Regions from separate parts of the Kineosporia succinea genome, predicted to be linked through region 1. Evidence: riboswitches for the same ligand, from Rfam matches in the RefSeq annotation. Region 1 holds a riboswitch; the other holds the start of a gene.
What was found. Region 1 has a riboswitch for cyclic di-AMP ahead of J2S57_RS08225 (C40 family peptidase). Riboswitches for the same ligand answer to the same signal wherever they lie in the genome.
Positions count from the first base shown of each region.

Region 2: another riboswitch for cyclic di-AMP. It lies ahead of J2S57_RS22075 (C40 family peptidase); the one in region 1 lies ahead of J2S57_RS08225 (C40 family peptidase).

Region 1 covers NZ_JAUSQZ010000001.1:1,858,876-1,870,319, forward strand. Annotated here, with positions in the region: gene serS (serine--tRNA ligase) at 1-874, opposite strand, end outside; gene J2S57_RS08215 (D-hexose-6-phosphate mutarotase) at 1,004-1,810, shown strand; gene J2S57_RS08220 (HNH endonuclease) at 2,103-2,600, opposite strand; gene J2S57_RS08225 (C40 family peptidase) at 2,970-3,662, opposite strand; cyclic di-AMP (ydaO/yuaA leader) riboswitch at 3,752-3,918, opposite strand; gene J2S57_RS08230 (iron-dependent transcriptional repressor DtxR) at 4,407-5,132, opposite strand; gene J2S57_RS08235 (tetratricopeptide repeat protein) at 5,618-9,184, shown strand; gene pdxH (pyridoxamine 5'-phosphate oxidase) at 9,237-9,959, opposite strand; gene J2S57_RS08245 (citrate synthase 2) at 10,053-11,144, shown strand; gene serC (phosphoserine transaminase) at 11,203-11,444, shown strand, end outside.
Region 2 covers NZ_JAUSQZ010000001.1:5,078,406-5,089,849, forward strand. Annotated here, with positions in the region: gene J2S57_RS22065 (malate dehydrogenase) at 1-115, shown strand, start outside; gene J2S57_RS22070 (FAD-dependent monooxygenase) at 139-1,347, opposite strand; gene J2S57_RS22075 (C40 family peptidase) at 1,539-2,351, opposite strand; cyclic di-AMP (ydaO/yuaA leader) riboswitch at 2,392-2,537, opposite strand; gene J2S57_RS22080 (glycosyl hydrolase) at 2,946-6,413, opposite strand; gene J2S57_RS22085 (glycine betaine ABC transporter substrate-binding protein) at 6,676-7,635, opposite strand; gene J2S57_RS22090 (GTP-binding protein) at 7,692-8,291, opposite strand; gene J2S57_RS22095 (DUF742 domain-containing protein) at 8,275-8,637, opposite strand; gene J2S57_RS22100 (roadblock/LC7 domain-containing protein) at 8,634-9,059, opposite strand; gene J2S57_RS22105 (sensor histidine kinase) at 9,064-11,444, opposite strand, start outside.

The DNA of each region.
Region 1 (11,444 bases):
CGACGATGCGGACCATCTCGACCTTCTCGAACTCGTGCAGCCGGATCAGGCCGCGCGTGTCCCGGCCGTACGAACCGGCTTCCGAGCGGAAGCAGGGCGTCCACGCGGTGTAGGCCAGCGGCAGCTCACCGGGCTCGACGATCTCGTCGGCGTGCAGGTTGGTGAGCGGGACCTCGGCCGTCGGGATCAGGTAGAGGTCACGGGTGCCGGCCTGGGTGCGGAACAGGTCTTCCTCGAACTTGGGCAGCTGCCCGGTGCCCTCGAGCGCGCTCGGCATGACCAGGTGCGGCACCGAGAACTCGGTGTAGCCGTGCTCACGGGTGTGCACGTCGAGGAAGAACGAGGCCAGGCCACGCTCGAGGGCCGCACCGGCACCGCGGGCCACGCGGAAGCGCGGTCCCGAGAGCTTGGTGGCGCGGGCGAAGTCGAGGATGCCGGTGCGCTCGCCCAGCTCGACGTGGTCGAGCGGGGTGAAGTCGAACTGCGGCGGCGTGCCCCAGCGGCGCACCTCGGTGGCGTCTTCGTCGCTGAAGCCGTCGGGCAGCCGGTCGAGCGGCAGGTTGGGGATGCTCAGCATCAGGTCGCGCAGATCCGCGGCCGCCGCCTCGGCGCTCTCCTCCGCCGCCTTGATCTGGTCTTTCAGCTCGCGGGCGCGCTCTTTCAGCGCGGTGACGTCACCGCCGGCCTTGGCGGTCCTTCCCACCTCCGCGGCCGCCTTCTTGGACTCCGCGCGCAGGTCGTCGGCGGTCTTGATGCCGGCGTTGCGGGTGGACAGCAGCTCTTCCAGGGCAGCCGTGTCGAGGTCGTACCCCCGGCGGGCGAGACGGCGGACCGCCTCGGTTCCCGGGTCGAGCAGGGCGCGCGGGTCGTGCATCGAAGGACCTTTCACCAGGTAGGGCTTTTGCCTCGATCGATGCTACCGGCGCCGGGCAGTCCAGCTCTCTTGCTTATTCGCGTGGCGTGCTTGCCTCTCGTGTTCACCCCGGGCCGACAGAATGCCGCCATGGCGATCGACCCCTGCACCTCCCAGACCCTGACCAGCCCGGACGGCGCCGAACTCGTGGTCTGCGCACACGGCGGGCACGTGCTCGGCTGGACCCCGGCGGGCGGCGAGCCCCGGCTCTGGCTGAGCCCCACCGCCGAGTGCGGTCCGGGCCTGGCCATCCGCGGCGGCGTGCCGGTGATCTTCCCGCAGTTCGCCGGCCGGGGCCCGCTGCCCAAGCACGGCGTGGCCCGCAACCGCGCCTGGAGCGTCGTCGAGTCCGGCGCCGGCACCTGGACCGCGAAGCTGACGGACGACGAGAACACCCGTGACATCTGGCCTTACGCGTTCGAGCTGGAGCTGACGGCCCGCGCCGCCGGCCAGACCCTCGACCTGGCCCTGACCGCACGCAACACCGATGACCGCCCGTGGAGCTTCACCGCCGCCCTGCACAGTTATTTCACCGTGGGTGATCCCGCCACGACGGTCGGTGGACTCGGCGGCCTGACCGCCTCGGACAACGCGGACGGCTCGCAGCAGCAGCTGGACGAGTCCCTGCTCGCGCTCGGCACCCGCGACATCGCCGTCGAGGGGGCCGGCGGCCCGGTCACCCTCGACGATTCCCGGCTCGGCCGATTGGTGGTCACGGCCAACGGCTTTCCTGACCGCGTGGTCTGGAACCCGGGAGCCGGCCACGGACTCGGCGACGTGCCCCCCGGAGGCGAGAGCGGCTTCGTCTGCATCGAGCCGGCGCTGCTCGAACCGGTGGAGCTGGCGCCCGGGTCGGCCTGGACGGGCACCGTGCGGCTCGATACGGGCAAGCGCTGAGCGGCCGACCGGGATTGCGATACGTGTCGGTCACATAAATCCGACCTGCAATGACTAATGGTCTGATTACGGGCAGTCATGACACTTTGCTAAATCAGCATCCGTGTGGCAGGCTCTCCAACGCACCGGCGCCGAGAGCGCCGGTGCACCAGACTTCTTGCGTGTCACCCGGATACGGGCGGGCGCTCCCCGGTCGGCTTTCATCAGTGGCCACTGCGATCTCCTCGGTCTGAGCCAGAGGTTGGAGGGACCCACTGGCTCAGACCTTGGTATTTTGGCCGCCCTCTCGGGCCTAGGCCGCCGCCGCTCCCAGGTACTCCTCCCACGAGGGCTCCCGCACGTCCGCCCCCCGCACCACCCAGGCCGGACCGCGCGGGGCCCGCGGGCGCACCGAGAGCGTCCACCCCATCTCCTCCGGCGTGCGGTTGCCCTTCACGTTGTTGCAGCGAATACAGCACGCCACCAGGTTCTCCCAGGTGTCCTGACCGCCCCGGCTCCGCGGCAGCACGTGGTCGATCGTCGAGCCGTGGGCGTTGCAGTAGGCGCAGCGGTGCTCGTCTCGACGCAGCACCCCACGTCTGCTCACCGGGATGACCCGGCCGTGCGGCACCTTGACGTAGCGGGACAGCACGATGACCGACGGCCGGTCGACCGTCAGCATCTCGCTGACCACGGGATGAGGGCCGTTCTCGACCACGGCGGCCTTGCCCGCGAGGACGAGCACGATGGCCCGGCGGAAGGAGACGACGGCCAATGGTTCGTAGCCGGCGTTCAGAACGAGGGTGCGCATCAGCGGCCACCTCCTGGGTCCCGGACGACAAAAGGCGCCGTTCCGCAGGGGAACGACGCCTTGGAGAGTGACGGCACGAGGCCGCCAGGTATCTCGAATATCTGGAACGAACTACTGCCGACCTGCCGATGCAGGCCCGGTAACCCGGTATGGGCCCGCGCCCTGGCCGTCAGGAAGTCGCGTATGTGTGCTGCCACGGCGACCTCCTCACCGGTATGCCAGCTTGTCGGACTCTGCTTGACAGAGTAAGCGGGAACCCACCGCCAGATCACTCCCTTTACCTCAGTGATCTGCGTGACCATCCGGCAAACGAACACAGGAGGCCACGCCGGACCGGCGGACCTCCTGTGCTCGTGCGTGGTGGTGCGATCAGGCGGACACCCGGCCGAAGGTGACGGCACTGGTCCAGATCGCCCGCTTGCTGAACGACGTGCCGGTGCGGCCGGCGTCGTACATCATGTTGCCGCCGGCGTAGATGCCCACGTGGTAGGCACTGCCGCCGGACGTGAAGAACACCAGGTCGCCCGGCACGGCCTCGGACCGGGAGATGCGGGTGGAGCTCAGCATCTGCTGGTTGGCCGTGCGCGGCAGCTCGATGCCGACCTGGCCGAAGATGTACTTGGTGGCGCCCGAGCAGTCCCAGGCGAGGGGACTCACGCCACCGTAGCGATAGGTGACACCGATGTAGCGGGCAGCAACAGCGAGCACGGAGGCTCCCCGCGCACTGCCGAATGAACTGGACACGCTCGTACCCGTCGACGACTCTCCGTTTTGGGCGGAGATAACGACCTTGTTCGGAACAGCGGTGAAGTCGCTGCTTTCGAACGATACCGTGGCGGCGACGGGTGCCGTGAGCGACGCCGAGGAAGTCTGCGTACCGACGGGCGCCGCGAGGCTCCCGGAGAACGCGACAGCCGGCTGCACGGAGATCGGGGCGGTGGCCGGAGCAGCCGCCTCGGCGCCGGTGGCGGTGCGGGTGGCGGCCTGGGAAGACATCCCCATCGTGGCGACCAGCCCACCCGACATGGCGATCACCGCGCCACCCCGACCCAGGACGGACATCTGGCCGGTCATCGCGGTGCCCAGGGACGACAGCGGTGTTGCAGGACGAACAGGCGCGCGATGGCGCGCCGTGGCCCGAGTAGTCACGGTTTACCTCTCCGAACGCCTACGAGGTCAGCTGTCGGGTTCGGATGGGAGAAGTCATCCGGCCGGATCTGCCTCTTGCGAGTCGGATCTCGGCTTCACCCCGAGGACGTCCAAGGTTCGGACGCCCGGAATTGGGTCCCCCGCCTCTGCCATGCGGTGTTCGTGTTGCCCCGGGGTGATGGCAGAGCTCGGCGTCCACCTCGGGGGCTTCTCGGAGGGAGAGAAGCGAACGTGAAGCTACCCGAACAGGCGAAGGCATGTCACGTCTGTGTCACGACACCCCGGAAAAACTTTACGGAAAGTGACCGAGTGAGCACGTTCGGGTGACCAAAGGCCGGTCGAACGGCACCTTCCGGTAGGCCGTTCCGGCGATGCACAGAAGCCCCACCAACGCCTTTAACCTCTCGATCAGCATCCTGAGCTGCGACGTCCTCTAACACGGCTCGGCGCGTCGCGCACTTTTTGACAGTGCCGAACGGCGGCTGCTAGTGGCCGTCGGCAACCACTCTGCGTGCCGACGGCGGTGCACCGAGGGGACTTCGGTCTGGTATTGACCCATACGTACGCAAGCCCCGCCCAGCCGAGGCTGGACGGGGCTGGCGAGCGAGCGCGCCGTTGTGAGCAGGCCCTTGCGGCCAGGGGTGCGGCGGGATCCGCTCAGACGGCCTCGACGAAGACGTGACGCGCCACGTCGGCCGGCAGCGCCACCCCGGCGTCGGACTCGGCCGAGCGCATCTCGGGCAGCTTCACCACGTTGACCATGTAGCCGGTGGGCGTGCGCTGCGCCTGCACCCGCGAGCCGGGCACCATGCCGGCGCCCTGCAGCTGCTTCATCAGCTGGGTGTCGATCTGAAGACGCTCGCCGAGGCGGCGCACCAGGAGCTCGTTCGGGCTGTCGGCCGAGGCCACCGCGTCGGGCAGGCTGAGCACGCCCTCGCGGAAGGCGTTGGGCGCGGCCTCCGGGCCACCGAGCTCCTCGAGCCCGGGGATCGGGTTGCCGTAGGGGCTCTCCATCGGGCCGGCCAGCATCTTGAGCAGCTTCTGTTCGACGTGGTCGCTCATCACGTGTTCCCAGCGGCAGGCCTCGTCGTGCACGAGCTCCCACTCCAGGCCGATCACGTCGAGCAGGAGACGCTCGGCGAGGCGGTGCTTGCGCATGACCCGGGTGGCCTTGGCCCGGCCGATCTCGGTCAGTTCGAGGTGGCGGTCGCCGGAGACGTGCAGCAGCCCGTCACGCTCCATGCGTGCGACGGTCTGGGACACGGTGGGCCCCGAGTGACCGAGACGTTCCGCGATCCGGGCCCGCAGCGGGACGACGCCCTCTTCCTCGAGCTCGAAAATCGTTCTCAGGTACATCTCGGTGGTGTCAATGAGGTCGCTCACACGGCCATTGTCCGCCCTCGGGCAACCGAGCACCATCCACCGGCAGCCTGAGCGTCGTCACGTGACGCATCGTGCGGGAACCGGAGCCGCCCGCACCGACGCCTCTCGGCGATCGCGCCGCCCGCCGCACCGGGCCCGGGCAGGCAACAGCCCGCAGGCTCGCCGGAAGGATCCGGCGGTGGCGCGCTGGACGATGCGCGCCCCCTGCGGGCTGCGGTGACTGCCTGGAATTCGCCGGCCGTGTCGACCGTGAATCACTCTCGAGAAACAAGAGCAGTCCGTCCGGAACGACGGCGGCTAGCTGACGGCCACCTCACGCGTCCGATATGAACTCACTGTCGAACCACCTCCTCTCTCGTGTGGCACGACGGTACGTACGCCCCCGGCCGGGCGGCAACGGGTTTTCCCGCGGTTTCTCCGACGGCGAACCAGCCAGTAGTCCGGACGGCCGACACGGACCCCCGATAGAAGGCATGATCGTGCGAGTGAGCACGGCGTCCGAAGAGATCCGCGCGGCCCTGGCCGGCACGCACGAGCTTCCTCCGGGTGAGGAACGCATCGGTGCGCTCGACGCGCTGCTGTCGTCCGTCGGCCGGGCCGGCAGCGCACCCGAGGTCGGCCGGCTGGGCACCGAGATCCGCAGCGCGCTGCTGACGGCCTGCCTGGACGGTGGCCGGCACGACCGCGCGCCGGAGCTGCTCGGCTGGCTGACCGCCCGCTACGACGAGAACCCGGGCTGGCTCGGCGAGGAACTGTCGGGGCGGCTGCTGGCCAACCTGGCCGAGGCCGGGGCCGGGCTGCTGCCCCACCCGGACGTGTCCCGGTCCCTGATCAATCACATCGTCACCGGCGCCGAGCAGCGCTACGCGGAGGCCGGGGCCCCGGCCGGGCCGGTGCTGCGCGCCCGGTTCCTGTTCACCCGGCACGTGCACGGCATCACCACGGCGAGCGGTGAGCTCGAGGCCTGGCTGGGGGCCGGGCCCTCCCCCGCCGGGATCGGCTGCCCCGACTGCGAGCGCGCCGAGCAGGTGCGGCACCTGGTCGAGCTGGGCGCCTACCAGCGGGCCGTCGACCACGCCGCCCCCGTGCTGAGGGCCCCCGCCTCGGAGTGCGAACAGCAGCCGGCCGGGATGATCGGCGCGGTCGTCCCGGCGCTGCTGCGTCTGGGGCAGGTCGGGGCGGCGGCGTCGGAGCACGTGCGTGCGGTGCGGCTGATCCGGGCCCGGGTGGCGGGCGCGGCCGCCGCGGCCGGTATCACGGGTGACTCGCGGGCCGGGGTCGCGCTGGCCGCGACCGCGATCCACGGCACCGGCGCCGCCGACCAGCTGCTCGCCTGCGCCCGCAGCGGCCGCCTGCGCCACGGTCTGGACCTGCTGCGCGAATGGCTGCCCGCCCTCACCGGGGCGCCCTCACCGCTGGCCCGGCTGGAGAACGCGGCGGCGATCGCCCGCCTGGCCTGGGCCCTGGAGGAGGTCGGGCGCGCGGGTGAGCTGGTGCTGCCCGCCGATCGCGCGCAGATGCTGCCGGAGGCCTACGTCACCGGCGCCGACCTGACCGTGTCCCGCCTGAGTGAGCTGGTGCTGGCCGACAGCAGCCGGCTGGCCGCGGAGTTCGACCGGCGCAACGAGACCGCCGAGGTCGGTGCCCGGCTGCGCGAGACGCTGGGCTCGGGCTCGCTGCCGGACATGCCGCTAGAGGCGTTCGAGCGGGCCGGGCTGGAGCAGTGGACGCCGGAGCCGGTCAGCCGGGGGCGCCGGGCCGAGGGCACGGCCGCCGACAGCACCGACCTGACCGTGCTGGCCCAGGAGTTCGAGGACGGGCTGAGGGCCGACTCGGCCGAGGCGATGCGCGCGGTGATGCAGGCCTGGCGCTCGATCCGGTCGCGGGTGCCCACCGAGGGCGACCCGGAGGCCGAGCGGGCCGCCGCGCGGCTCGACGGCTGGCTGGCTCTCGACGAGATCTCCTCGCACCCGGTCGATCCCGCGGCCGGGCTCCCGCTCGAGGCCCCCGTGCTGCTGGAGGCGGCGCAGACCGCCACCGAGCGGCTGCGGGCGGGCGGCCTGGTGCTCGAGTCGCTGCTGCACGACCAGGCCTGCGTGCTGATCGCGGCCCAGAACCGGCTGCTGGAGCCCGGTCCGGCGATGGACCGGATCGAGGAACTGACCGCCGAGGTGGCCGGGACCGGGTCGGGGCCCGACCTCGGCGAGGCACTGTCGCGCCTGGTGCTGGCCCGGGAGATCGCGGCCGCGGCCGGGGTCGAGGTGCCCGACCAGATCTCCCAGCTGGTGCCGGTGCACGGGTCGGTGCCGGAGGAGGTGACCGGGCTGATCCCGGTCTCCGCACCCGACGACGAAGCCGTTCCGGACGAGATCCCCGAGGACGAGGACGAGGACGAGGACGAGGTCAAGCCGATCCACGACCCGGCGGTGGCCGAGCCGTTCGGTCCCTCGTCGATGCCGACGTCACTCATCGGCCCGTTCATGACCACGCCGATCCCGGTGACGCCCTCGGACTCCCCCGGTCACCGGCCCTGGCACGGCGACGACGACCCCCGGCAGTCGCGGCGCCGCCTCGACCCGATGGAGCAGCTGCGGGCCGAGATGACGCCCGAGGACGTGCTCGAGGTGGCGCAGACGCTCGACCTGGTGAACTTCGACCCGCTGGAGACCGCGATCGCCCAGCTGCGGTCGGTCCCGCCGGAACGTCTCGAGCACCGTCACCTCCGGGCGCTGGCCCGCATGCTGCGGCTGCGCGCCCGCGACGAACCCCGCTCGGCCGCGGTGAGCACCCTGATGCAGGCCGTGGCCACGCTGCCCGAGGGGGTGCGCCCGCTGGAGCGCGCGCAGGCCGGGGCCGATCTGGCCTCGGTGCTCGGTGAGAGCGACCCGGGGGCCGCGCTCGCGATCTGGGACCGGGCCGTGGAGGACGCCGAAAAATCGGGCGAGGGGCCGATTCTCGGTACTCTGCTGGCCGCCTCGGCGATGCTGCGGCACCGGGTGGGCGACGCCTCGATCGCGGCCGCCGACCTGGCCCGGGCCGTGCCGCTGCTCGACCGTTACGCCCCGGCCGCGCTGGCCGGGCAGTGCCGGGTGGACCTGTCCCGGGTGCTGCTCGAGCTGGAACGGCCGTTCGCGGCGGCGGCCAGTGCCGAGGCCGCGTTCGCCGACGTGGTGGAGGTGCTGCGGGCCGAGGGTATGGAGACGCCCGCCGTGCGCAGCGAGCCGGGCGAGCGCCCGGCCCCGGACGAGGTCGAGATGCCGCCCGGTGAGCTCACTCCCGAGGTGGCCTCCCGCATTCATCTGGCCGGGGCGGCGGCGTTCGCGGCGGCCGAGGCGAACTCGACGGCGGGCACTCCCGGACCGGCCCGGCGCCTGGCGATCCGCAGCGCCCAGTGGCACGCGCGCAACGGCAACCCGATCGGGCAGGCCGAGGCCTGGCAGCTGGCCGCCCGGGTGGCCGGGCGGCCGGGCCGGGTGGCGGCCGACCTCGACCGCGCCGCCGAGCTGGCCGAGGCCGGCGGCGACTGGGCCCGGGCCGCGACCTGCCGTCGGGAGCGGGTCACCGCAGTGCGGGCCGACGCCGGTGACGACGCCGCCCTGGCCGCGCTCGACGAGGCCGACGAGACGCTCGACGACTGGGCCCAGGCCCTCACCGGGCGCCGGGTCCAGCCCTCGGAACGGGAGCTGGCGCAGGTCCAGATGCGCTGGCACCGGGTCGCGATCGCCGAGCAGCGGGCGCGGCTCCTGGCGCTGGGCGGCTGGTTCGGCGAGGCGATGGAGGTGGCCGACGGTCTGGTCGACGAGTACCGCGCCCTCGACGACGCCTGGTCGGCCCGCGACCTGCAGGGCCTGCGCGGCCAGTTGCGCGCCGAGCTGGGCGATCTCGAAGGAGCGGTGACCGACCTGCGGGAGGCCGCGGAGGCCGCGGCCCACGTCGGCGAGGCGGAACAGAGGCACGGTCTGGGCGCCCGGCTCGCCGCCGTGCTCGGCGGGGCCGGGCGCGACGACGAGGCCGAGGAGGCCTGGAACCGGTTCTGCGAAACCGGCTCCTGACCTCCGGCCCGCTGCCGGTCGAACCGCACCACCACGTCCTCCCGGTGAGGGTTCAGGGCTCGCGGCGCACGACCTGCCACCCCGAGGCATCGTCGAGCACCGGCAGGCCGGCGCCCGCGTCGACACGCACCGCCTCCGGATCGGCCCCCGCGGGCAGGAAGACCAGCCGGTCGTGCAGGCGTGAGGGCTGCCCCTGCCAGAACTCGATCTCCACCGGCCGCACCCGGAAGCCACCCCAGTCCGGCGGCACCGGGACGTCGTCCGGGCGGCCGGAATCGGGCCAGCGCTCGGCGAATTCACGCTGCCGGTCCTCGAAGACCGTCCGGGACGCGACCACCCGCGACTGGTGACTGGCCCAGGCACCGATCCGTGACCCCCACGGACGGGAGCCGAAGTACTCGGCCGTCGCCGCCGCGTCCACCCGCTCGACCACACCCCGCACCGACACCTGCCGGTGCAGTGGCATCCAGACCAGGTCGAGCGCGGCGACCGGGCGGGCCGCCAGGTCGGTGGCCTTGCGCGAGGCGTAGTTGGTGAAGAAGACGAAACCGAGCCGTTCGGCCTGCTTGAGCAGCACCGTGCGCACCGACGGGGCGCCGTGCGCGTCGACCGTGGCGACGGCCATCGCGTTCGGCTCGGTGACGTCCGGGTGGGCCAGCGCGTCGTCGTACCAGGTGCGGAACTGGGCCAGCGGGGTGGTGGCCAGCTCGGACTCGCCCAGGCCGGGCACCTGGTACGAGAGCCGCTGGGCACTGAAGGCGGGGTCGAAGCTCATGGCGCCAGTGTGGTCTTCCCGATACCGCGGGCACTACCGGCGGCCCTTGACGTGAGCTGGACTGGAGGCCCACACGAGCGAGGGAGTTCCGACATGGGCGAGTTCGTACCGGGCCTGGAGGGCGTCGTCGCCTTCGAGACCGCGATCGCCGAACCCGACCGGGACGGCGGCGCGCTGCGCTACCGCGGCGTCGACCTGGTCGATCTGGCCGGACGGGTCGACTTCGGCCAGGTCTGGGGCCTGCTCGTCGACAACTCGTTCACGCCCGGGCTGCCGCCCGCCGAGCCGTTCCCGCTGCCCGTGCACACCGGTGACGTGCGGGTCGACGTGCAGAGCGCCCTGGCCCAGCTGGCTCCGCTGTGGGGTTTCAAGCCGCTGCTCGACATCGACCCCGCGCAGGCCCGCGACGACCTGGCGCGGGCCTCGGTGATGGCGCTGTCGTTCGTGGCGCAGTCGGCCCGGGGCCAGAACGCGCCGATGGTGCCGCAGAAGATGGTGGACGAGGGACGCACCATCACCGAACGGTTCATGATCCGCTGGCGGGGCGAACCGGATCCGCGCCACGTCGAGGCCGTGGACGCGTACTGGGTGTCGGCCGCCGAGCACGGCCTGAACGCGTCGACCTTCACCGCCCGGGTGATCGCCTCGACCGGGGCCGACGTGGCCGCGGCGCTGTCGGGTGCGGTCGGGGCGATGTCCGGGCCGCTGCACGGCGGGGCGCCGTCGCGGGTGCTGCACATGCTCGAGGGGGTCGAGCGCTCCGGCGACGCGACCGCCTACGTGAAGCAGGTGCTCGACCGGGGCGAGCGGCTGATGGGCTTCGGGCACCGCGTGTACCGGGCCGAGGACCCGCGCGCCCAGGTGCTGCGCGCCACCGCCGAACGGCTCGGGGCCCCGCGCTTCGAGACCGCGCGGGCGCTGGAGCAGGCGGCCCTGGCCGAGCTGCAGGCACGCCGTCCCGACCGGGTGCTGGCGACCAACGTGGAGTTCTGGGCGGCCGTGATCCTGGACTTCGCCGAGGTGCCGGCCCGGATGTTCACACCGATGTTCTCCTGTGCCCGCACGGCCGGGTGGTCGGCGCACATCGTGGAGCAGAAGGCCACGGGGCGGCTGGTGCGGCCGTCGGCGCGGTACGTCGGTGAGGGGCCGCGCGGGATCGAGAGCGTGGACGGGTACACGGCCTGAGGGACCCGGACGAGGGCGTCCTAGGGGCCGGACGCGTTGACCTGCGACACTGGCGCGCGTGAGTGACGCCGCCATCGTGATCCCCGCGCACCTGCTGCCCGCCGACGGCCGTTTCGGGTCCGGCCCCAGCAAGATCCGCCCCGAGCAGGTCGAGTACCTGGCCTCGATCGAGCGCACGGTGCTGGGCACGTCGCACCGCCAGGCCCCGGTCAAGCAGCTCGTGGGCCGGGTGCGCACCGGTCTGGCCGAGCTCTTCGACCTGCCCGAGGGCTACGAGGTGATCCTGGGCAACGGTGGCTC
Region 2 (11,444 bases), 3.2 Mb from region 1:
CTGGGAGATCGTGCCGGGCCTGGAGATCGACGAGTTCTCCCGCGGCCGCATCGACGCCTCGGTCGCCGAGCTCGCCGAGGAGCGCGAGGCCGTGCAGAAGCTCGGCCTGATCTGAGCTGATCCGAAGCCGGCCCGCGCCTAGATACCCGGGCGCGGGTCGGCCTCCGGCACCTCCGGCGGCTCCCACTCCACGATCGACTGCACCCCGCTGACGATCGGCTTGCCCGGCAGCGAGTCGAGCACCTTCGCCGCCAGCACCTGCGCCGGGTAGGGCGCCGACGCGCTGAGCCGCCCCAGCTGCCGCGACTTCTTCGCCACGCCCTCGGCGCGTTCCCTGCGCGCGGCCGTGAACTCCTCGAGCGCGGGCGGGATCGGCACGCTCACGAACTCCTCACCCACGCGACCGTCGCCCACGAGCGACGCGAGCACCACCGCGTCCTCGATCGCCATCCCGCCTCCCTGACCCAGGTCGGGCGTCATCGCGTGGGCGGCGTCACCGATCAGGGCGACCCGGCCCCGGTGGTACGCGGGCGGACCCGGGTTCAGCTCCTCGACCGGGTGCCGCATGATCTGCTCCTCGACCAGCGCGCCGAGGATCGCCGGGATCGGCTCGTGCCAGTCGCCGAACATCTGCCGCAGGCCCTCGACCCCGGCCTCGTGCCCGTCGGTGGCCGTGGCGTAGCAGTACAGACTGCGGTCCTTCAGCGGCATCACGGCGAACCGGCGTCCGTCCGGGCCCCAGGTCTCGAAGCCGGTGTCCTCCTCGGCCAGACCACCCGGGTCGGGAACCACCATGCGCCAGGCCGTGTATCCCACCGCGTGCGCGTCGGCGTGCCCGGGGAACAGCTCGCCCCGCAGCACCGAGCGCAGCCCGTCGGCGGCCACGATCAGGTCGGCGTCGCTCTCACCGTGCTCGGTGAGCAGCGTGGCCGGGGTGTGCTCGTCGCCGGCCCGCACGCCGGTGACCCGGGTGTCCGCCTGCACCACCCCGAACGGCAGGGCCTGCACGATCACGTTCGCCAGCTCGGCGCGGTGCACCAGCACCACCGGGTCGCCGAAACGCTCCTCGACGATGGCGGACAGGTCGGTGTGGAGCACCCAGCTGCCGTCGGGCCGCCGCATCCCGCCCGGGCCGGGACGGCGTCCGACCTCACGCACCGCGTCACCGATGCCGAGTCGGTCGAGGGATCGCAGAGCGTTGGGCCACAGGCTGATGCCGGCCCCGACCGGTTCCAGGGTGACGGCCTGCTCGAACACGCAGACGTCCCATCCGCGCCGGTGCAGGGCGAGGGCCGCGGTCAGGCCGCCGAGGCCTCCGCCCGCGATGAGAGCGCGTCGTCGTGCCACGGAAAGCCTCCTCGGCCAGGGGATCAGGGGACTTTGATCACCATAGGTGCGGATGAGGCGTTCGGCGCGTTATGGGGTCAAAACGCGAGAAGGCCGGGAGCACACGAGCTCCCGGCCTTCTCTGCCCGCCGGAGGGGTGGCGGGCCGGGCCCAGTGTCTGGACCCGCGGTGCTGGTGGGACCTGGACCGGACTAGACCTTGACCCGGCCGACCGAGTAGCTCGAGGTCCAGATGGTTTCCTTCTTCACCGAGCTGCCCGGCTTGGGCGCGTGCCAGATCTTGCCGCCGCCGGCGTAGATGCCGACGTGGTAGACGCCGCTGCCGCTCGAGAAGAAGACCAGGTCGCCCTTCTTCTTCGCGTGCTTCGAGACCTTCTTGGTGTTCTTCACCAGACCGGACGACGTGCGGTTGAGGTGCGTGACGCCGTTCTGGCGCAGCACGTAACCGACGTAGCCGGAGCAGTCGAAGGCGCGCGGGCCGGTGGCGCCGTAGACGTACGGCGTGCCCTTGAGCTTGGCGGCGTCGGAGACGACCTCGGCACCGAACTTGACCCGGACCAGGCGCTCGGCCTTGTCCTGGGCGCGGTGCTTCGCCTTGGCCCGGGAGTTCTTGACGGCCTGCTTCTTGGCCTCGGCGATCGCGGCGGAACGGGCCCGCTCGTGCGCCTTCTTCTTGGCCGCGGCCTTGGCCTTGGCCACCGCGGTGTTGTAGTCGGTGGCGCTGGTGGTGACGGTGACCGTGCGCGTGGCCTTGGCGGTGCGAGTGCTCCACGCCGTGACCTTGGCGGTCGCCTTGACCTTCTTGGTGAGTCGCGCAGTGGCCTTCGCGGTGGCCTTGCGCGTGATGCGGGCCGTCTCCGTGTCGCTCACCTTGACGGTGGCGGTCTTGAGGGCCGCGGCTCCGGTCTTCGCTTCGTCGCTGCCGGTGGAACCGTCGGCCGCCAGAGCCGGGATGCCTCCCGTGAGCGTCAGCGCGGCGCCGGTGAAGACTGCGCTGAGCGGCACGACCGATCTTCGAACACGCGATTTCTCCAAAGAGGTGGTGTCCTTCCCTCGCCTACCAGGTGAGCTGACGGGCTCGGGCGGAAGTTGCCCGGCCGGCTCTCTCGAGCTCGGCTTCGCCCCGCGGCGACCGGACCGGCTGTCCGGCGCCTAGGTGGTTCCCCGGCGTCCGTCTGGATCTTTGAGCAGCCGCCGACGGACCTCGGCAGGACGGCCACCCGGCCCTTCGGGTGAAGAGCCGACGGCGACACTACGTCCATTCGGGGAGTAATCAAAATGTGATCAGCGAAGTGTGACCCGGACCATAGGCATCGGCACCTTGTGTGCTACATGTCCGGACACCCTGGGTGAGGTCGCCCACCTGGTGTTTACGCAGCTCAGACCGGTTCGTGATCAACAGTCACCTGAAGTGCCTAACATCATGCGGATTTAACATGCACCGTTACGCCCCGTGGTGCGGGCTGCCCATTCGGGCATCCGTCCAGTTCAAGCCTCAAATAGCTCGCTGTGATTATTAAATAACGCAAAGATTCTCCCAAAATCCGGCCGGCCGGGGACAGTGCCCCGGCCGACGGTGACTCTGGGTGATTTGAAGATCTACTTGCTGTCGCCGAAGAGTTCCCTGAACTTCTTGCCGCCCTTGGGGAACGACTCCGTCAGGCTGTGCTCACCGAGCGGCGAGTTCACGTTGAAGTAGTTCGCGTAGGCCACGTTGTTCGGCGCCCAGGTGATGAAGTCGTACATGTACTCGACGAACTGGGGGTTGTCCTTGCCGCCGGAGGAGTCGGCGTACAGGTCCCACATGCCCCACTCCGGCAGCGAGACCGGCTTGTCGTGCTGCTTGGCGAAGTCGGTCCAGAACATCAGCCCCCGGTCGCCGCCGAAGATGACCTCGTGCCAGGCGCGGTTCTGCCGGTCTTCCTTGCAGGCCTGGTTGCAGCCCTTGGGGTAGGGGTACAGCCCGCTGTGGAGGTCGTAGGCGTCCACCCCGACGTAGTCGACGTACTTGTCGCCCGGGTAGTAGTCCTTGCCGTCGTAGGGGTTGTAGCCGTTGTTCGGGTTCCAGTCGAACTCGAAGTGCTGGCCCTCCACCGAGCGCATGGACTTCACGATCTGCCGGTAGAACGCGATGTAGGTGTCCTCGTCGTCGATGCCCCACGGCCACGACTTCAGGTTGAACTCCCACCCGACCCGCAGAATGGCCTTGTCCTGCTTGTTCTCCACCAGGTGCTCGGCCAGCGTCACGAAGTACTCGTTGAACTCGCCGCGGGCACCGGCCCGCATCGAGGTCTCCTTGGTGGCGTTGAGCTCGTTGGGGATCATCGGCACGGCCATCACGACCCGGTAGCCGCTGTTCTTCCAGGGCGTCAGGTACGAACCCGGGCTGGCGATGTCGTCCCAGGTCTCGCGGTCGGCGAAGAGCGTCGCGAAGGTCATGTCGCGGCCGAGCCACTTCTCGAACTCCTCCGTCGAGTCCGGGCTGGTGCCGCTGAACACCCCCAGCCGTCCGTCGAGGGACGCGCGCGTCGCCGCCGTCGTCGGCGCGGCGTCCGTGGTGGCCGCGCTGCTGCGGGCCGACTCGTCCTGGGTCGCGCCGTTCTTGTAGACGCCGGCCACCGCGATCAGGATGACCAACGCGGTGATCACGCCGAGCGTGACCACCTGACCGCGGCGCAGGACGATCTGGTTGGGACGCCAGTCGCGCCACGTCTTCTTCTGCGGGCGCAGGCCCTGCGGAGCCGAGCCGCGCGCAGGGCGTGGGCCGACGCCCCGGTTCGAGCCGTGGTTTCCGGCGCCGGGGTGGTTGCTGCGGACGGGGGAGTCCGAGCCGAATCCGGGCATGCGGGAGTCCCGGCGCCCGTCCCGGCCGGCGCGCCCGGTGCCGCCGCGCTCCTCGCCCAGGTCGGTGAGCGGTGGCTGGGGCCCGGGGCGTCCCTGAACCGGTGAGCCGGAACCGAATCCGGGCATGCGGGCGTCCCGCTTGCGTCCGGAGGGCGGTGCGTCGGAAGGGAGGACGTCGTGGTCGCGTCCCAGCAGACCGTGCGGCGCCGAGGGGCCCTCGGGACCGTCGAACTCGTCCGGCCCGGCGAACTCGTCGCGGGTGCCGGAGGTTGCGGCGCCGAGTGGGCTGCCGGGGGCAGGCGTCCGCTGACCCCGCTCGCGGCGTCCGCGGAGACGGGAGCCGGAACCCTCGGCCTGGCCGGCGCGTTCAGGCCAGTTGTGGGGAGGTGCGTCCTGGCTCGCGGCGGCAGACGTCGCACCGCGCCGCGAAAGACCTGATGCCGGCGAGTTCCCGGCGGGTGCGGGCCGAGGCGCACGGCCGGCCAGGCCGCGCGGCGGAGTGTCGTCGGCCGGCCCGGGGGCGTGGGGTCGGCGGTTCTGGGGCCGGCGGTTCTGGGGTCGGGCGTCGGCCGGGAACGGAGAACGATCGCTGTCGCGTGCGCCCTCGGTACGCCGGTCGCCGAACGGCGAACGTTCGTCGTCGCGGCGGGGCGTGCTTTCGGCCGGGTCGGTCGCGAAGGCCCGGTTCCCCTGGTCGCGGGCGGGCCGCTGGTCGCCGGGACCGAAGGGGGAGGGACCGCGGGACCGCGACCGGCCGGAGGTCTCGGCCCGGCCCCAGATCTCGGCCCGGCCGGAGGTCTCGGCCCGGCCGGAGGGCTCGGCCCGGCCGGAGGTCTCGGCCCGGTCGGAGAGTGCCTCGTCGGGGCGGCGGGTGTCGAATGGCGAGCGCTCGGCGTCGCGGGACCGACCCTCGGCCGGGTCGGGGGCGAGGGCTTGCGGGGCCTGGTCGCCGGGGGCGAGAGGTGCCCACGCGTCACCGCGACGGTTCGCGGCGCCCGGGTTCCCGGTCTCCCGCACGTCGGGGGGCAGCAGGCTGCGGCCCGGGGCGTTGCGGGCGTCACGCGCCGGCGGGCCGGCGGGCTCGGGACCGAACGGGCTGGGTCGGCCGTTGCGACGGCTGCCCGGCGCCTCGTGGCCGCGGGGGGCCGAGGCGGAACCTTCGGCGTCCCAGCCGTGGGGGCGTGCGTCGTCCCGTCCGGAAACCCGGGAGACCGGGGAGTCCTCGTGGGGCAGCGGGTGACCGGAACGTCCCCAAGCAGTGGGGTCTTCGGAACGATCGCCCGGAACCCGATCGCCCGGAACCCGGTCGCCCGGAACCCGGTCGCCCGGAACCCGGTCGCCCGGAACCCGGTCGCCCGGAACCCGGTCGCCCGGAACGCGGTCGCCCGGAACGCGGTCGCCCGGAACGCGGTCGCCCGGAACGCGGTCGCCCGGAACGCGGTCGCCCGGAACGCGGTCGCCCGGAAGGGGGCCGTCGTTGTCGGGCAGCATCGGCCGCCGGCCGCGTGACGGGCCGAAACCCGCCGGGGACGCGGTGTTCCGGCTGCCCGGAAGGTCACCGGACGCGGGCTCGCGACGCCGGGCGTCGGGGGCGTCGCCCCGGGACGCCGGGAGCGAGCCGCTGCGCGACGGTGAAGAGGGGCCACTCAGCAGGGAACTCGGCGGGACCGGGGTGTACGGCCCGCTGCTGTCACGCTTCTGGGGCGCGGAGCCGTCACGCAGCGGTGCGGCCGCGGGACGGGACCCGGGAAGGGGGCCGTCCCAGCGTCCGTCCGGGCGTTCGGGGGAAGGGGACGACGAGGGGCCGGACGCCTCGAGCGGGATCGGGATCGACACCGGGGTCTCGGCGGATGGGCTGAAAAGGCCCGGCTCGACCCGGGAAGGCTGTGACACCGGGGGAATCGGCGACGGGCGCGGCGGCGACCACGGGTCACCGTTCTCGGCGCGGCGATGTCCCAGACCCGGCTGACCGGCCTGACCGAGCTGCCCCACCTGACCGGGGCGCTCCTGCACCCACACCTCGTCGACGGTGGAAACGGCCGTGCGACCCGACGACTGGTAAGCGGTCCGGCGATCCGCCGGCGCGGCACCGGCGGACGCCGAGGGGGCATCAGCGCCGGACTCCGCGGCGTGATCGGCAGCCGCCCGGCGACGCTCCAGCTCGCGCAGCTCTCTTCGGCTGCGGGGCCGGCCGTCCGGATCCGGCGCGCTCGGGTGTGGCATGTCGCGGGTGGACCTCTCTGCCTTCGCTCGACCATGGACAGGCATCTCAACACGTGGCCCGGCATCCGCGAGCGTGCCGCCACCCTACTCATGGAGCGACACGCCGGTCAGCCGATCGCTGACATCCGGTGCACGGCATGTGAGAAGCCACACGCGGGTTCACAGCTACGTCTTTGCAGGTCAGAGGGAATTCATAGGAAAAAGCGGCGCAACGTCACCAGGTGAACGCGATACGAACGGAGTATCGATCATCCACACACTGTCACGAAGCGGACACGGCTCCCGGCAGCCATGAGCGCCACGTGGCCTGGTTCGCGTCCAGCCACTTCCGGGCGGCGTCGTCGGGGGCCAGACCGGCGTTCAGATCCCTCGCGACCTGGTTCTGATCATCGTTGCCCCACCGGAACCGCTGGATCAGTTCCGCGGCCGGGCTGCCCGAATAGGCGAAGTCCCGGTTCTGGATCTTGTCGAGGTCGTAGGACTGGTAGTCGCAGCGCACGGTGTCCGGGTCGGCGTCGCAGCCGGGCGTGTAGGCGGGCAGCTTGATGTGCACCAGGTCGATCTCGGAGAGCAGCCACTGCGGCGAGTAGAAGTAGCCGATCATCGGCTTCCGCTTCTCCTGCGCCTTCTCGAAGGCGGCGATCAGCTTCTCCTCGCTGCCGGTGTAGGCCACGGTGAGGTCGAGCCCGAGGTTCTCGATGAGCGCCTTGTCGTTCGTGACATAGGTGGGGTCGCCGTCGAGGAACGTGCCGTCGAAGAGGTCGGCGTACTGGTTCAGGTTCTGCCAGTTGGTGATGTCCGGGTACTCCTCGGCCATCCACGGCGGCACGAACCAGCCGATCACACCCTTGTTCCCGGTCAGCCCGGCCTCGACGGCGACCTTCTCGTTGTCGATGTACTTCTTCTTCAGGTCGTCGTGACCCCAGTTCTCCAGGATCGCGTCGACGCTGCCGTCGGCCAGGTGCTGCCACGACGCGTCCTCGGCCTCCGACACCACCTTCACCTCGCAGCCCAGCTCGGTGCGGGCGAGGTAGCTGATCACGGCGAGGTTGGCCGAGTACCCGACCCAGGGGTTCTCGGCGAGAGTGACCGTGCCGCAGTCCTTCGGCTGGACGCCGGGCGCCGCGACCACCGCGGGGGCCGGGCCCCCGCACCCGGTCAGCACCGTCAGGGCCAGTCCGGCCCCGGCGGTGAGGGCGATCAGTCGGGAGCGGGTGGTCACGGTCTCTCCTCTTGCCTTTGATCAGAACGGAAATGGGGGACGCGCGGTGGCTCGCCTCAGTAGGCGGCGGCCTGCTCGGCCAGTCGCCGGGCGAGCACCTCTTCGGTCAGGGCCACCAGCACGCCCTTGACCGACTCCCGCCGCCGCGCGTCGCACAGCACGAGCGGAACCAGCCCGTCGACGCCCAGGGCCTCCCGTACCTCCTCGAGCTCGAACTGCGGCGTGCCCGGGAAGTAGTTGACCGCCACCAGGAACGGGACGCGGTGCTCCTCGAAGTAGTCGATGGCCGGGAAGCAGTCCTCGATGCGGTTGGTGTCGAGCAGGACCACCGCGCCGAGCGCCCCCTCGACCAGGTCGTCCCAGAGGAACGCGTAGCGGTCCTGGCCGGGCGTGCCGAACAGGTACAGGCGCAGCGCGTCGTCCAGGCTGATCCGGCCGAAGTCGAGCGCGACCGTGGTGGTGACCTTGCCGGGCACCGGGTCGCGGTTGTCGATGCCGACCGACTCGTCGGTCATGTCGGCCTCGGTCAGCAGCGGCTCGATCTCCGAGATCGAGCTGACGAACGTGGTCTTGCCGACCCCGAAACCGCCACTGATGACGATCTTGACGGAGATCGGCGCCACGGTGGTGACGGGCCGGTCATAGAGCGCGGACACGATCCCGGATCCTCTCGATCAGCTGTATCGACAGCTCTTCGCGTTGGGTGACGACCACCGATCCGTCGGCCACCAGGTCGGACACCAGCACCCGGGCGACCCCGAACGGCACCTTCAGGGCCGCCGAGATCTCCGCCAGCGAGGTGGGTTCCCGGCACAGCTGCACGATCTGCCGGTGCTCGAACCGCAGGCCCGCGGAACTGACCGCCTCCCGGGCGTGGATCAGGGTCTCCACCCGCAGGCCGTCCTGCACCGGGCGGGTGCGGCCGCCGGTGAGCAGGAACGGCCGGATGACCATGTCCTCGGCAGCGGACGGATCGAACGGATCGGGGTCGGCGGGGGTCATTGCGGCAGGTGCTGCCGGGACTCGGAGATCAGCGACGGCGTCAGCAGCGGGCCGAACCGCTCGGCCAGCGAGGCGATCTCGTAACCGATCAGGCCCAGGTCGCAGTCACCCTCGGCGACCACGCCGAGGCAGCTGCCGCCCGCGATCGCCGACACCAGCAGGAACCCGCGGTTCATCTCGATCATCACCAGCTTGAGCCCGTCGAAGTCGTACCGCCGGGCGGCGGAGCGTCCCAGGCTCGAGAGGCTGGAGACGATCGCGGCCAGGTGGTCGGCCTCGGTGCGGGTCAGGCCGTCGGAGCTGGCGATCAGCAGACCGTCGGAGGAGACGGCCACCGCCTCGCGCACGCCGTCGGTCTGGTGCACGAAATTGCCCAGCAGCCAGCCGAACTGGTGCCGGTCGGTATGGGTGTGGACGCTCATCCTCTTAGGACTCCTCTGTCGGGCGGTGGGAGGCACTCGTGACCGTCGAACTCTGACCGGCCTGCCCACGGCGCATCCCTGCGCGCAGAGCGGTCAGACGGGCACTCACATCGGCGGGGGAGTCGGCGACCTGCCGGCTCCGGGCCGCCGCCGCGTCGAGGTCGATGACGCGGCGCGGCGGGCCGCCCTCGCTCTGGCGCTGGTTACGCGGAACCCGCTTGCGCAGGCCGTTCTCGGTGACGGCGGGGGCGCCCGGACCGCCGGGACCGCCGGGTGCGACGGGCCGGCGTTCCGGGGTGCGGACGCCCGCGGCCGGGGTGGTGCGCCCGGGGCCCCGGACGATCGGGACACCGCCGGTGGGTGGGCTCTGCGTGCGGCCCGGGGCGTGGGGGTGCAGGTCCGGGTAGCCGTCGGGGTGGCTCCCGGGGGCGTTGCGGCGGGTGGACGGCGTGCGCGCCTGGGCGGGTCGCAGCGAGCCCGGCGGACGTGCGTCGGTGGTGCCCGGCATGCTCGGGTTCCCCGGTGCGCCGGGGGCTCCCGGGATCACCGGGACCGGGGCCGAGGGGATACCCGGGGCGAAGCGGGCCGCGGGCAGGTCGAGCCCGGCGGCGGGGGTGCGCAGGTCGATGAAGTCGGGTCGCCCGTCCTCGGTGACGTCACCGTCGTGAGGTGCCTCGTGCGTCCTCTGCTCGAACTGGTGAGCCACCAGGTCACCGGGCTTCGCCCAGCGGGGGGTGCCCGCGATGTGCTCGGGGGCGGGCAGGTCGGCGGTGCGGCCGAGGCCTGCGGACGTGGTGGTCTCGTTCGCGGGGTCACTCGCCGGGGTGGCGGCGGGGCCGGAACCCGGGTCGCCGCCGGTCTCGATGAGTGGCTCGATCACCGGCAGGCCGGTCGCCGCGTCGACGAGCTCGCCCGGGTCGTCGGGCACCAGCGGGGTCTCGAGGTCGTCGAGGCGGTCGTGCCGGTCGAGGCGGGGCAGGGCGAGCAGCGGGGCGGACTGGTCGTAGAGCGGGGCGGGCGTGCTCTCGCGCAGCGACTGCACCTCGACCGACAACGACGCGGCCAGCAGGGACGCCGGCAGCACGACCCGGGCCGTGACCCCGGTGACCGGCGAGGGGAGCAGCTCGACGCGGACACCGGTGTCGCGCGCCAGCTTTCCGACCACGAAGTGACCGAGGAAGCGGGTCGGGGCGGCGATGAAGTCGCCCTCGCCGCGCAGCCGGCTGTTGGCCAGGCGCAGTTCCTCGGGGCTCATGCCGACGCCCTGGTCGGTGACCGCGATCAGGTAGCCGTCGGCCACCCGCCGGCCCTGCACCTCGACCTCGCTGTCGGGCGGGCTGAAGGTCAGGCCGTTCTCGATCAGCTCGGACAGCAGGTGCGCGACCGAGCCGATCGCGCTGCCCACCACGTTGGCCTCGTCCACCCGGCGCAGCGCGACGCGGCGGTACTCCTCGACCTCGGAGACGGCGGCCCGGATCACGTCGGAGACCGGCACGGCCTGCGACCAGGTACGGGGGCTGGACGCGTCGACCAGCACGAGCAGGCTGGAGGCGTTGCGCCGCATGCGGGTGGCCAGGTGGTCGAGCTCGAAGAGGTTGGCCAGGGCGTTCGGGTCGACCTCCTCGCGTTCCAGCGACGTGATGAAGCCGAGCTGGCGGCGGATCAGGTTCTGGTTGCGCCGGCCCAGGTTGGCCAGCGACTCCACCGTGTCGCGCCGCTGCACCGCCTGTTCCGTCGCGAGTTCGTAGGCGGCACCCTGGAGGTGGTCGAGAGCGAGAGCCACGGAACGGATCTCGTCGGTCGCCCGGTCGGGCACGCGCACCGGCTCGGGGCGCTGCGGGGGTGAGTCCGGCGCGGCGTTCTGGGCGCGGCGCACGGCCTCGGGCAGGCGGTGCGAGGCCAGCTCGTCGGCCTCGGCGGCGAGTGAGGCCAGCGGGCGCGAGATCGAGAGGGCGGCCAGGGTCGAGAGGTACACCGACCCGGCGAAGCAGATCACCACGGCGACCACGAGCAGCCCGATGCGCCGGGCGGCGGCGGTCTGCAGGTCGTGCGCGCGCAGCTGGATCTGCGAGCCGACGTGCTGCTCGAGCTGGTTGGCGTCGTCGAGCAGGGTGCCCATGCCCGACCACCAGCTCTGCGGGTTCACGTTCAGGTGCCGCCCGTCGCCGGCCTCCAGGGCGGTCTGCTCGAACGACTGCACGACCTGGGCCGCGCCGGTGGAGAAGATGAAGGCCAGCGACGTCTTCTGCTCGGCGGTGGCGTACTCGTCGAACTGGTCGAGCGAGTACTGGTACTCGGCGCGCATGTCGGCCAGGCGCACGAACTCGTCGTCGCTGAACCCGCCGGCCGAGTACACGCCGCCCAGGAACGCGCGCTCCTGCGACA